Regions from separate parts of the Roseomonas sp. SRI_022 genome, predicted to be linked through region 1. Evidence: riboswitches for the same ligand, from Rfam matches in the RefSeq annotation. Region 1 holds a riboswitch; each other region holds the start of a gene.
What was found. A riboswitch is a leader RNA that binds a small molecule or an ion and turns the genes downstream of it on or off. The one in region 1 is predicted to bind S-adenosylmethionine.
Positions count from the first base shown of each region.

Region 2: another riboswitch for S-adenosylmethionine. It lies ahead of AC2YHJ_RS18565 (hypothetical protein); the one in region 1 lies ahead of AC2YHJ_RS16210 (hypothetical protein).
Region 3: another riboswitch for S-adenosylmethionine. It lies ahead of AC2YHJ_RS25420 (hypothetical protein); the one in region 1 lies ahead of AC2YHJ_RS16210 (hypothetical protein).

Region 1 is NZ_JBYCZL010000015.1:53,982-57,935, reverse strand. It holds gene AC2YHJ_RS16215 (hypothetical protein) at 1-570, shown strand, start outside; gene AC2YHJ_RS16210 (hypothetical protein) at 1,434-2,171, opposite strand; SAM-I-IV-variant riboswitch at 2,169-2,277, opposite strand; gene AC2YHJ_RS16205 (carbon-nitrogen hydrolase family protein) at 2,620-3,552, shown strand.
Region 2 is NZ_JBYCZL010000019.1:70,353-74,306, reverse strand. It holds SAM-I-IV-variant riboswitch at 577-685, shown strand; gene AC2YHJ_RS18565 (hypothetical protein) at 1,143-1,421, shown strand; gene AC2YHJ_RS18560 (hypothetical protein) at 1,835-2,614, opposite strand; gene AC2YHJ_RS18555 (VapE domain-containing protein) at 3,756-3,954, opposite strand, start outside.
Region 3 is NZ_JBYCZL010000038.1:27,165-31,118, forward strand. It holds gene AC2YHJ_RS25405 (formate--tetrahydrofolate ligase) at 1-401, opposite strand, end outside; gene AC2YHJ_RS25410 (Bug family tripartite tricarboxylate transporter substrate binding protein) at 532-1,506, shown strand; gene AC2YHJ_RS25415 (2-aminoethylphosphonate--pyruvate transaminase) at 1,538-2,644, opposite strand; gene AC2YHJ_RS25420 (hypothetical protein) at 2,733-3,035, opposite strand; SAM-I-IV-variant riboswitch at 3,075-3,182, opposite strand; gene AC2YHJ_RS25425 (DUF1194 domain-containing protein) at 3,223-3,843, opposite strand; gene AC2YHJ_RS25430 (Bug family tripartite tricarboxylate transporter substrate binding protein) at 3,926-3,954, shown strand, end outside.

The sequences.
Region 1 (3,954 bases):
ACGGCGGCGGTGAAGGCGCACAAGATCGCCGCCCGCCCGGATGTCATGTCCCGGGTGCTGGAGCTGACCGGCGGGGTCGCGCCGGCCGCCCTGGTGGGCAGCGCGCCCGCGCATCTGGGGCCGCCAGCAACGGGCCCCTGGGCCGCTCCAGCGGCCGCGCCGGCGCCTCGGGCGGTGGTAGTGGCTGCAGCACCGCATTTGCCTTCCAGCGAGCCTGTGGATCCGCCGCGGCCCCTTCCCCGCATCGACCTGGCGACGGCGAGCCCTGAGCAAGCGCGGCGCTGGTCGCTTTCCGTCCTGGCTGAGGTGATTCACGAGGCGCACTTCGCCCGTGATCGACGGATCGTGGTGAACGCCATGACGGAGGCAAACCGCCTGAACGGGCTGCACATCCAGAAGATCGAACATCTCCAGACGTCGGTCCTGGACGGTTTGTCCCGCGCCGAGCTGCTGATGTTGGCCGAAGCCCTGAAGAACGGTCGCGTCGAGGACGGGATGTTCGTCATCGATGGCGAAGCGGTAGCCACCGCCGAGCATGAAGCCGAGCTTCTGGACGATCCCCTGGCCTAGCGCGCCGTCAAGCTACGCCTGGCGGCGCTGACGACTCACGCCTGGTGATCCTCGTAGGAGCGTCCCACTCAGATGGCGCCGCGATGCCAGCCCAGTTCAATGGCTGATGACGAAGGGCACCTTCTGGTTGGCGTCTACACCGGCCACCATAGCGATGCACCGATCCGCACATTGCCGCCAGTTCTTCGTACTTCGCGATCGAAGCCCCCTCGCGCAGCCCCCTCAACGCATAGATCGCTGCCGCTTCGCATCGTTCGCCGCGCCTTTTGCCACAGCGCGGTCCGCGTGAGGCGCTCACCGACAGGGGCTTCCCCAAGGATCTGACAAAGGGGCCCAGTGGGGGTGCCGAACCCCCCCCCCCACCCGGCCCTGACCGGGGGGCGGGTGGACGACCGGGGGGCACTGCCTCCAAACAAGCCCTCCCCCAGAAATCGAACTGGCCTCACACAGATTCGTTCTGATAATGGAATTTCTTGTTGCGCTTCCTCTCGCCGATTTCGAGGGCCTAGCGGCCCGAAAGGACAGGCCCGGCCATAGCCGACGACGGGTCGAAGCATGCCTCCACCGGCTACCAACCCCATCCCACGCTGTCAGCATCGCGGAGGCCGGGTGCGCGCCGTTGGCTCGATACCAAGAGATGGACGGCATAGGCGGGACGAGGTTAACGGCATTCACCCGCCGGGCGCCCTGCACGGTCTCAGCAGACACGCGTCATTCGCACGCCGAGTGCGGAGCGGAGGAAATCCTCCGCAACCTAGCGCGCTGTCGGCAGCGCTCCCGCACGGATCAAACCAAACGCTGCCCCGAAGCCGACCAGATCAATCGGTGGGCGGCTTGGATCTCACCATTCCAGCCGCTACCACTCATCGCTCGCGATCTGCGGCGTCGTCCGTGACCGGCACTGCATCGGTCCCCCAGTTGCATCCCCTCCGCGCGACCCAGGCGCGCACGAAGAAGCCACCGACATCGGTCTTCTCCCTCCGCGTCTTCACCACGCCCGGTGCGACCTCTTCCCGCTCGTGCAGGCCCAGTTCGCGCTGGATGCGCGAGCGCGGCCCAGCCGGAACACGTGTCCGGCCGCCAATGCCGGCTCGCAGCTCCCAGAAGGCGCCGTAGAGGTCCGACTTCAGGCGCGCCGGCACGCGCTCGTCCCCACGCCAAAGTCCGATGAATGTCCACATGCCGCCGCGCTCGGCCAGGGAAGCACGAAGTGTGTCAGCCTCGGGAGACGATGTCCGACCAGTTTGCGCCAGTTTGGGCGTCGGCATTCGCGTCGGGGCCCGCGCCCGGCGCGCTGTGCGAGGCAGCAAAGGCGTCTCGTCCGTGATCTGTACCCACGCCTCAGTGGACCGAGTACGGACCCGCCCGCGCCGATCCCTCGGCGGGTTGTTCGCGTCCGACACCGCGCTCCAGGCCTCCGTCCGCGTCGTGAAATCGCGCGGCACGCGCCAGCCCGAGATGCCGCCCATTGCCGCGACTTCACGGCACGTGGCGACGACACGCCAGACAACCTTCGCGCCGACGACCGCCGGTTCCACCTGACAGATACGCCAAAGTTCCCGACGCAAGAATTGCGGCGGGACGACCTTCGACTTGGGCATTGAAGCCTCCTTTGCCCGTGTGGGCCGCATCCCCGAAATGGGAGCCACCGGACGGAGGACCGGTTGGCGGCGCGGGCAGCCTGCCCGCGCTCTCTTGATGCTGGTTGCTCGATATTGCCTCGATCGGAACCGGTCAAGGCGAGCGTGCAGTGGCGGCTGGGCTGTGCCGGCATCATACGGCTCAGGTGATGTCGGGCCTTACGTTTCACGGTGCAAGTTCGCCAGAGCGGTTGGGGTCGAGGGCTCGAATCCCTTCGCCCGCAGCGGTAGGAACCGGAATCCAACTTTCTCTGGGCGTGTCGCCCGCCGACGAGCGACGCCGGAAAGCGAAGCATGCCCCGCAGAAGGGTCTGCGAGTGGTGTTGCCGGGAAAAGCAGCGTGCGAAGGCAGCGCAGCATGCGTGGTACGGTGCCCTCGCCCCAACCCGGGGCGCGGCGGAACGATCACATGAAGCTTGCAGTTGTCCAGCAACCGCCGGTCTACCTCGATCTTGAAAAGTCCATGGCGCGCGCGGTCGAGCTTGTCGGTGAGGCGGCAGCGGAGGGCTGCGACATGCTGGTGTTTCCGGAGGCATGGCTTCCCGGCTATCCGACGTTCGTCTGGCGGCTGCCGCCGGGGGCCGGGATGGGAAAGACGGATGAGCTCTACGCCCTCTCACAGTCGAACTCGGTCGACCTTAGCAGGGACGGGCTGCGACCGCTTCTGGAGGCGGCGAAGAACCATGGGGTGGTCATCGTACTGGGCTACCAAGAGGTCGACGGCTCGGTCAGCGGCAGCACGCTGTTCAACAGCTGCGCGATCATCGACGCGGACGGCAGGCTTGCGAACAACCACCGCAAGCTGATGCCGACGAATCCGGAGCGGATGGTCTGGGGCTTCGGCGACGGCTCCGGCCTGAACGTCGTGGACACCGCGGTCGGCCGCATCGGGGCACTGATCTGCTGGGAAAACTACATGCCGCTGGCACGTTACGCGCTCTATGCGCAGAACATCGACATCTACGTCGCCCCGACGTGGGACAGCGGCGAAACCTGGCTCGCGACGATGCAGCACATCGCGCGCGAGGGCGGCTGCTGGGTGGTCGGATGCGCGACGGCGTTGGAAGCATCCGACATCCCCGATGGCGTGCCATATCGCGACGAGCTTTTTCCGAACAAGGACGAGTGGATCAACGCGGGCGACGCCGTCGTTTACAAGCCCTTCGGCGGCGTCGTCGCAGGGCCGATGCGCCGGGAGAAGGGCCTGCTGTTCGCCGAGATCGATGTGGCGGCGGCGCGAGCCTCGCGGCGAAAGTTTGACGCCAGCGGGCATTATGCCCGACCCGACGTCTTCACTCTCACCGTGAACCGAAAGAAGCAGGCTCCCGTTCGATTCGACTAGGTCGCGTGGACAAACCTGATCCACAGACGGAGCGAGGAGAGTGTAGCGAAGCCAAGGAAGCTGTCAGCGGTTCCTCGTCAGTCAGCAGTCCGCGGATCAACGCCGATCTCCATCCCAGAGATCAGTGTGGAATCACGTCCGCGTCCGGATGGGAATCCCCCCTCCGCCTGTTTGTCCACGCGACCTAAGGCCGCTGGCGTGGCAGCAAACGGGGTCTGGTGGAGCAGCATCGTGCTTGGCTGAAGAGACGCTACCGGATTCGAACCGTCTCCACTCGCGTCCGCTCGGCAACCGCGCCACTGGCGTGGGAATGGCAACTGCCACCAATCACTCGCTGCGCAAGGAAATGGTCGAGGACCGTGCCATGGCCTGACACCTTCCGAAGCTCGGAAATTCTTGTCG
Region 2 (3,954 bases), on a different contig from region 1:
GAACCTTGCTCACTACGGCTTTGAGGAGAAGGACCATCGGCGGGCAGAAGTTGCCCAATCAGCGCGCGTGTCGCGCCCCGGTGCACGACCGTGGCAGTGTGCGCGGCAGTCGGACAGAACCGGTGGCCAATCCTCGGCTTCGGTCGGGGTCCAGAGAATTACCGTTCCCGGTTCCCATCGCTGCGCGTTAGGGATTCAAACCGAGAAACCCGACCCCGATGCTCAGCTGCGTTGTCGCGGGGGGGGGGCGGGGGATATGGCTTAGGGCGGCGACTGCGCGGCTTTGTCTGCTCGGAACGGTACGGTACGCAAGCGCCGACGGCCGCATGGCTGCTCAGCATTCACGAAGGTGGTCGATTGGGGGCGCTGGCCACCAACCCTCCACCTGCCCCCAGGGTGATGCCAGCGGGGGGGGGGCTAGAGGCACCGAGCTCGTCATTGAACGAGATCCGGCAGCTTGCGTCGGGCAGTGGCTGGTCTAGGCCGCGCGATAGAGCCGGTACGCCAGAGTCGGCGCGGCCGCAGTTGCCATTGCTTGCTTCCCTTGACGGCATTCGATCAACCCCATAGTGGCCATACCAGCATCAAGAGAGCTCGGGCAGCCTGTCCGCGCCGCCAACCGGCCCTCCGTCCGGTGGCTCCCAGTTCGGGGATGCGGCCCTCTCGGGCAAAGGAGGCTTTCCATGGCCAAGTCGAAAGTCGTCCCGGCACACGTTCGGTGCCTGGATCTTTGGCGCTCTTGTCAGGTGGAGCCAGCAGTCGTCAGCGGGAAAGTCGTATGGCGTGTCGTGGCAACGCGCCCTGAGTCATCGTCCAAGGGTGGCATCTCGGGCTGGCGTGTGGCGCGTGACTTCACGACGCGGATCGAGGCGTGGAGCGCGGTGACGGAGGCGAACAATCCACCGAGGGATAAGCGTGGGCGGATCCGTCCGTGGAGGACTGAGGTGTGGATCCAGACCACGGATGAGATGACCCTGCAGCCGCGCGAAGTGCCCCCGCCACGAACCCGGATGCGGATGCCGAAACCACGATCGGCGTCCGCTGCCAGGCCATCGTGTCCTGAGGTAGAGGCGCTTGGTGTATCCCTGGCCGAGCGCGGCGGCGTGTGGTCATTCACCGGGCTCTGGCGTGGGACCGAGCGCGTGCCGGCTCGCCTGAAGTCCGATCTTTATGGTGCGTTCTGGGATCTGCGAACCGGCATCGGCGGCCGGACGCGCGTTCCGGCCGGGCCGCGATCACGTGTCCAGCGGGAGCTCGGGCTTCACGAGCGCGAGGAGATTGCGCCCGGCGTCGTGAAGACGCGCAGGACGAAAAGCGACGGCGCTGGCTTCGTCATCCGCGCCTGGGTCGCGCGGGCGGGATGCAAGTGGGGGACCGACGCGGTGCCCGTGGATGACGACGCAGCAGACGGCGCGGGGTGATTGGCTGCGGGTAGGGCGGGGGGAGGTCACCGGCTGCTGGTTTCCAGCGCAGGCGGCGCTTGCTCAACCGACGCGAACAGGGAGCGGGCGGATTTTTGGCCGGGGTTCGTTTGGAGATGTCGATCCCCCGCCACTCCACTCGCCCCCCGCCCGGGGCACCCCGGGGGGGGGGGGGGGGATGACGGACCTGCCCTGGGGTCAGCTCCCTCCCTCCAAACCGGGGCTTGGGATCCGCGCGCGGCCGTTCGAGGCGCTGCGTCCTCGCAATGACCGCGATAGAAGGGGGTTAAGCGAGGGGGTTGCGCTCATCATTGCGAAGAACGCCTCAGATATACGCCAATTCGGCGATCTATGTGGCGTCCTGTATGGACGCCTACTGCCTTCTGCGGCGAACTGGGGCCGGAAGCCGGGCTTCAGTCGAGCGGATTGTCCTCGTAGTCCTCGGCGACTTGGTTGTCGTCGACGAACTCGCTCTGCCCTTCGCATGCAACCAGTTCAACGTTCGTCGCCTTGCCGTCGATCACGAGGGATCCATCGGTCGATACCCGGCAGCTGCTCACCACCTCGAGCAGGACGAGCAACTCATCACGCGTCAGACCGTCGAGAGCGGAGACGTGGACGTGATCCATTCGCGTTGGCGCGTAGGTGCCTGCGATCTTCGACACCTCGGACAAGGCGGTTGCAATCGCGCGCCGATCCCGCGCGTTGTGGGCATCCTGGATGAGCTCGTGCAGCACCGCCATGCTCCAGGCTTTCACTCCGTCGCGCCCTGCTCGAGCGAGGTCGATCCTCGGAAGCGGAGTCGGTGGGTCAATGGCGAGGACAGCACTGGGTGCTGTTCGAGACGTGCTGGTGCTGGAAGGTGCCCGCTCTTGCGGGCTCAGCTCCTTGGCAACGACAGCGCGCGAGGGCGACGGAGCGACCTGGGCAACCGCAGCAGCGCGGGCGACCGGCTGCACCACGGGCGGCGCCGGCGGAACCAGCGGCCAGGTCTTCCGAGGCGCAGGACGTGCCGCGGTGACCTGCAGTTCCGCGATGCGCTGCTGCACCTCTGGGCGCTTTGCCATTTGTGCCGCCTTGGACGCGGCTGTCGTACTCGAGAAGCCGGAAGCCCGGCAGGCGGAAGCAGCCGACAGGCCAGACACAAGCAACGATGCAAAGGTCTCCAGGCGTTGATCGTAGAGCGCGGGCATATCCGGCGGGACCCTTCCGTGTGTGGTAATATAATACCACATAGTCGAGCCGCCGAACACAGAGTTCTCGATAACAGTAGGTAGGTGAGTGGGTAGGTGGGTTGGTCCGCGACACCCACCCACCGACGGTCGGGCATGACCGGCGAGACGGGATCGCGCCGCGCTCTGACGGATGGGACGGCGATCTGCCCAGTTCGGCGATCGCATCAATGGTCCGAACTGCCCACAGGTCGGATTATCTCGGCCATTTCGGCTCATTCAACGAGCGGCGCCTTGGCCGACGCGCATATTTTCGGGGCTTTGGGGTGGGTGCCAACGTCCACGTCGGGGAGGCGCGGTGGCAGTCCAGTGCGGACCCACACGGGAAGGGCTGAGACTGTCTGGCTGTCGGAATTGCCGCCCTGAACCGCGGGAGCGCGCGCGCCGCGCGCTTTTCGGTTCCTCATACCGTCGGGCGCCGCGGCAGACACACTGTCGCTGAGGCCGGATTGAGGCCGGACATCGACGATCGGGTGGCCTCAATGTATCCCAAGGAATACCTGGCGTTCAGCTGATTTGAGGCCATGAGGCTGGGAGTATGTTTCACGCATATACGATGGGGGGCGGCAAGTATGACCGTGCTTGTCGCTCTCGCGCGCCCGCCGCGAGGACAGACGCGCGGGGTTTGGGAAACGCAGATCGACCGTGGCCTCAGCCTCAAATAAGGCTGAAACCCCCAGAAAACCTGGCATACGTGATGGAGGGACGCGGCCTCAACTGTGGCCAGGCTCGGCCTCAACCCGGCCCACAGTGTGCTGAAGCAACACGTTGAGGCACGTCAGTGCCGGATTGGGATGGTGCAAGGTCCATTGCGGGGCCGAAGGCTCGCGGAGCAATCGCTGCTCCTGCTGCTCGATTGGCTGCATGCCATGAGGTTGACGCAGGAAGCCGCGCGCCACGCGCCTAGCCTCCCCGAGATGTCAGGATGGAATTCGCCACCAGCACCGCGGAACGCGGCGACCGGCCGATCTGCTTCAATGGAGAGAGGATGCGCTGCTCGCCTTCGGCAACGGTGATGGCGCCGCATGGCCGCTGTCCGTCGCGGCAGCCTCGTCGGCATTGAGGATCTTCGTCCTCAATGGCGATCCATGCAGCGCGATGCTCAGTCCATGGGGCTCTCTTCTTCCTTCTGTCCAGCGACGTTCGCCGGAGCGCCGTAGATCCCCCCGCGCTCCCGCTGTTCAGTCAGCCACCGGCGGAAGCGTCGACCCCTTGCACCCGACTTATCGTCCGCGATCGGGGCATGCTGTCGCATCTGCAGCCCCTGCCTCGAGAGCCACACCCTTTCGTCATAGGCGAAG
Region 3 (3,954 bases), on a different contig from region 1:
GTGATGGCGTGGAAGTCGCCGGTGAAGTGGAGGTTGATGTCCTCCATCGGCAGCACCTGCGCATAGCCGCCGCCAGTGGCACCCCCCTTCACCCCGAAGCAGGGGCCGAGCGAGGGTTCGCGCAGCGCGATCATCGTCCGCGTGCCGATGGCGTTCAGCGCGTCGCCCAGCCCGACAGTTGTGGTCGTCTTGCCCTCGCCGGCAGGGGTCGGACTGATGCCGGTGACCAGGACCAGCGCGCCGTCGGGGCGGTCCCTCTGGGCGGCGATGAAGTCGAGGCCGATCTTCGCCTTGTACTTGCCGTAGGGCTCCAGCGCATCGTCCGGGATGCCGGCCTTTGCGGCGATCTCACGGATCGGCTTCAGCGTCGCGGCGCGCGCGATGTCGAGGTCGGTCGCCATGCCTTCATCCCCCCTCAAGTCGTAATCCGCCGCGCTTACGGGGAGTGCCGCAGGCTGGCAAGGGCCGCGCCGGGCTTCGCGCAGGGCCGGGATGGCCATAAACTCCGGGCAACATGCCGGAGGAACCAAGATGATCCATCGCCGCTCGTTGCTTGCTGCCGGTTCGGCGGCGGCCCTGGTGGGCACCGCCCAGGCCCAGGACAACTGGCCGAACCGACCCGTCAGCATCCTGGTTCCCTTCGTCGCCGGCGGCCCGTCCGACATCGTGGCGCGGGTCATCGCCCAGCGCATGGCGCTGACGGTCGGCCAGCCCGTGGTGGCGGAAAACCGCCCCGGCGCCAATGGAGAGGTCGCCGCCCGCGCCGTCGCCCGCGCCACGCCGGACGGGCACACGCTGCTGGTCGGGTCGATCGGCGTCTTCGCCATCAACGCCGCGCTGCGCCCGAACCTCGGCTACGACCCGGTGCGGGATTTCGCGCCGATCACGCTCGCCGTCACGACACCCAACGTGCTGGTGGTGAACCCGCAGCGCGTGCCGGTCTCGACCATGGCGGAGCTGGTCGCCTGGCTGAAGGCGAACGTGGGGCGCACGTCCTATTCCACCTCGGGCGTCGGGTCCTCGGATCACCTGACGATGGAATTGTTCAAGCAGGTGACGGGGACCGACCCAACGCATGTGCCCTATGGCGGCGGCGCGGCGGCGGCGACCGACCTGATCGCGGGCAATGTGCAGTTGTCCTTCCAGAACCTCGGCACCGTCGCGGGGCACATTCAGGGCGGGCGGCTCAAGGCCATTGCCGTGACGTCGCGCCAGCGCCACCCGATCCTCCCGGAAGTGCCGACCGCCATCGAAGGCGGCATCGCGGATTTCGAGGTGACATCCTGGCAGGCGGTGATGGCGCCGGCCGGCGTGCCCGCGCCGGTCCTGGCACGGCTCAACGCCGAGGCGACCGCGGCGCTGAAGCATCCCGAGAGCGTGCAGCGGCTGGAACAGATCGGCTTCAGCGTGGTCGCCAACAGCCCGGCCGACTACAGCGCCTTCCAGCGTGCCGAGATCGAGCGCTGGCGGCGCGTGGTGCAGACGGCGAATATCCGGCCGGAATAGGTGGAGGGCCCCGGCCCTCCCCGACTTCGCTCTACGCCGCTTTTTGCAGCACGTCGTCCAGCGCGGCGCCGATCGCGCCGACCGCCCGGCGCATGTCGTCCGGCGTGATCGCGCCGATGGCGCCGATGCGCATCGTCGGCGCCTTGGTGTTGTAGAAATTGCTGATCAGCACGCCCCGGCGCTTCAGCGCCTCGACGAAGACCTGCAGGTCGAAGCGCGGATCGGCGGGCTGGTGGATCGTCACGATCACCGGCCCCTGATGCTCGCGCGCCAGATAGGGCGTGAGGCCAAGCGCGGCCACGCCGTCATACAGGATGCCCACATTGGCCTGATAACGCGCGAGCCGCGCCGCCTGGCCGCCCTCGGCCTCATACAGGTCGAGCGCCACGTCGAAGGCGGCGATCGCCTGGACCGGCGGGGTGAAGCGGATGGACCCCCAGCCCGACCGCTTCGCATGCGCCAGCACGTCGGACAGGTCGAACGACCAGGACCCGGCATTGCCCGCGCAGGCCTCGGCGCGGTCGATGCGCGCCACGGCGAAGCCGATGCCCGGCATGCCTTCCAGGCACTTGCCCGAGGTAAAGACCAGCACGTCGCATTCGGGATGGCCGGCCAGCGGGAAGGGCAACGCGCCGAAGGCCGAGACGGCATCGAGGATCAGCCGCTTGCCGGCCGCGTGCAGCGCGCGACCGATGCCCTCAGCATCGTTGACGATGCCGGACCCGGTCTCGTTGTAGACCATGGCCACGGTGCCGATGGCAGGGTCGGCGTCCAGCACAGGCATGATGTCGGCAGCCGTCGCGCCGCGCGTGTCGGGCAGCGGCAATTCGACGACGATCCGCCCGGCCTCCCGCGCCAGCCGCGCCATGCGCTGGGCATAGGCGCCGTTCATCGGGATCAGCACCTTGGCGCCCGGCGCGACGAAGGTCCGGATCGCGGCCTCGGTCACGAAATGCCCGGCACCCTGGATCGGCAGGGTCGCATGGACGCCCGGCGTGCCGCCGGCCACGCCGACGATCCGTTCCCGGATGCGGGCATAGACGCGCTGGAAATCGCGGTCCCAGGGGGCGATGTCCTGGGCCATGGCCGCCTTGACCTCGGGCCGGGTCTGCACGGGGCCGGGAATGAGAAGGAGCATGGAGTCGCCGTTCCGACGAAGGGATGGCAATGGTTCTGCCCCGCCTCGCACTGCACGCGCAACCCGGGCCGGCGCATGGCTGGCAGGGTCAGTCCGCAGCGCGCCGGCCATCGGCCGCCTCGGCCCGGCCCCGCAGCCAGTCCTTCAGCGCAGCCCGGCGGTCGCCCGGTTCGGCGCGTTCGAGGAACACCGCGAGATGCCCCGGCCGGCGGTCCGGCACCACCCGATAGGCATGGGTCCACGGCCCATGGCCCTGGTGCAGCACGACATAGAGCCAGGAGGTCTCGATGCGGCCAAGCCGCGTCGTCCAGGCACACAGGGCAACGAATTCCGCCTGGTCGCCCGGGGCGAGCAGTAGATCGAGGTCAGGGGCAGGCGTCGCGTCCAGCATCGGATCCTCCACATGGCTGGACCGGACCTGACGCGGCGACGCTTCCCGTTTGGTTGCCGGAGCGGCCGCATCCCCCCTTTCGGAGGCGCCACCTTGCCCGGGAAGGCAGGTTGGCGTTGGGCGCCGGCCCAACTCTTGATGCAGGGCCCAGAAAGCCATGCGCGGCGGGCAAAGGCAAGGGGCGCGCTCACGCGATCGCGGCGCCGCCGATCTCCCGCAGCAGCTTCTCGCGGATCGCCTCGGCGAAGGCGGCATAGTCGGGCGTGTGCATCGCGAAGGACCCCGGCCCACCGATCACCTCCGCCCGGTAGTGGTCGAGCAGGTCCGGCTCCTCGTTCAGCACGGCCAACGCGTTGATCGTGACCCCGGCGGCCACGCCGATGTCGCGCACCGGCCCCGGCGGGCGTCCCTGGTTGTGCCGGCCATCGCCCGAGACATCCATCACCAGCCGGCTCGCCTCCGCCGGCACAGCGCCGAGCAGGGCGAGGCCGGCGGCCATCCCCTCCCCCAGCGCGGTGGCACCAGGCGGGACCAGGCGCGGCGCATTGTCCACCGCCTCGGCGAGGGCCGCGGCCGCCATCGGGCTGTCCAGCCGGGTCCAGGGCACGGCGACCGCCTGCGCCCCGCGCCCTGACCATTGCATCATGCAGATCGCCACCGCCCCGCGCGGTCCGGCGGTGATCGCGGCCTGCACCGAGTCGTCGCGGAGTGCGGCCGCATAGCCGCCGAGCATGAGGCCGAACTCGTCGTAGTCCACGGAGGAAGACGAATCCACGGCGAGACACAGGGCGAGATCGACCTTCTCCATGCCCGTTTTTCGCACGTGCAGCGGTTGGCCGCACGCCCGGTTGGTGCGCATGCTGGCGCCGATGAGCCCTGGAGATTTGACGATGCACCGCAGGATCCTGCTCACCGGCGC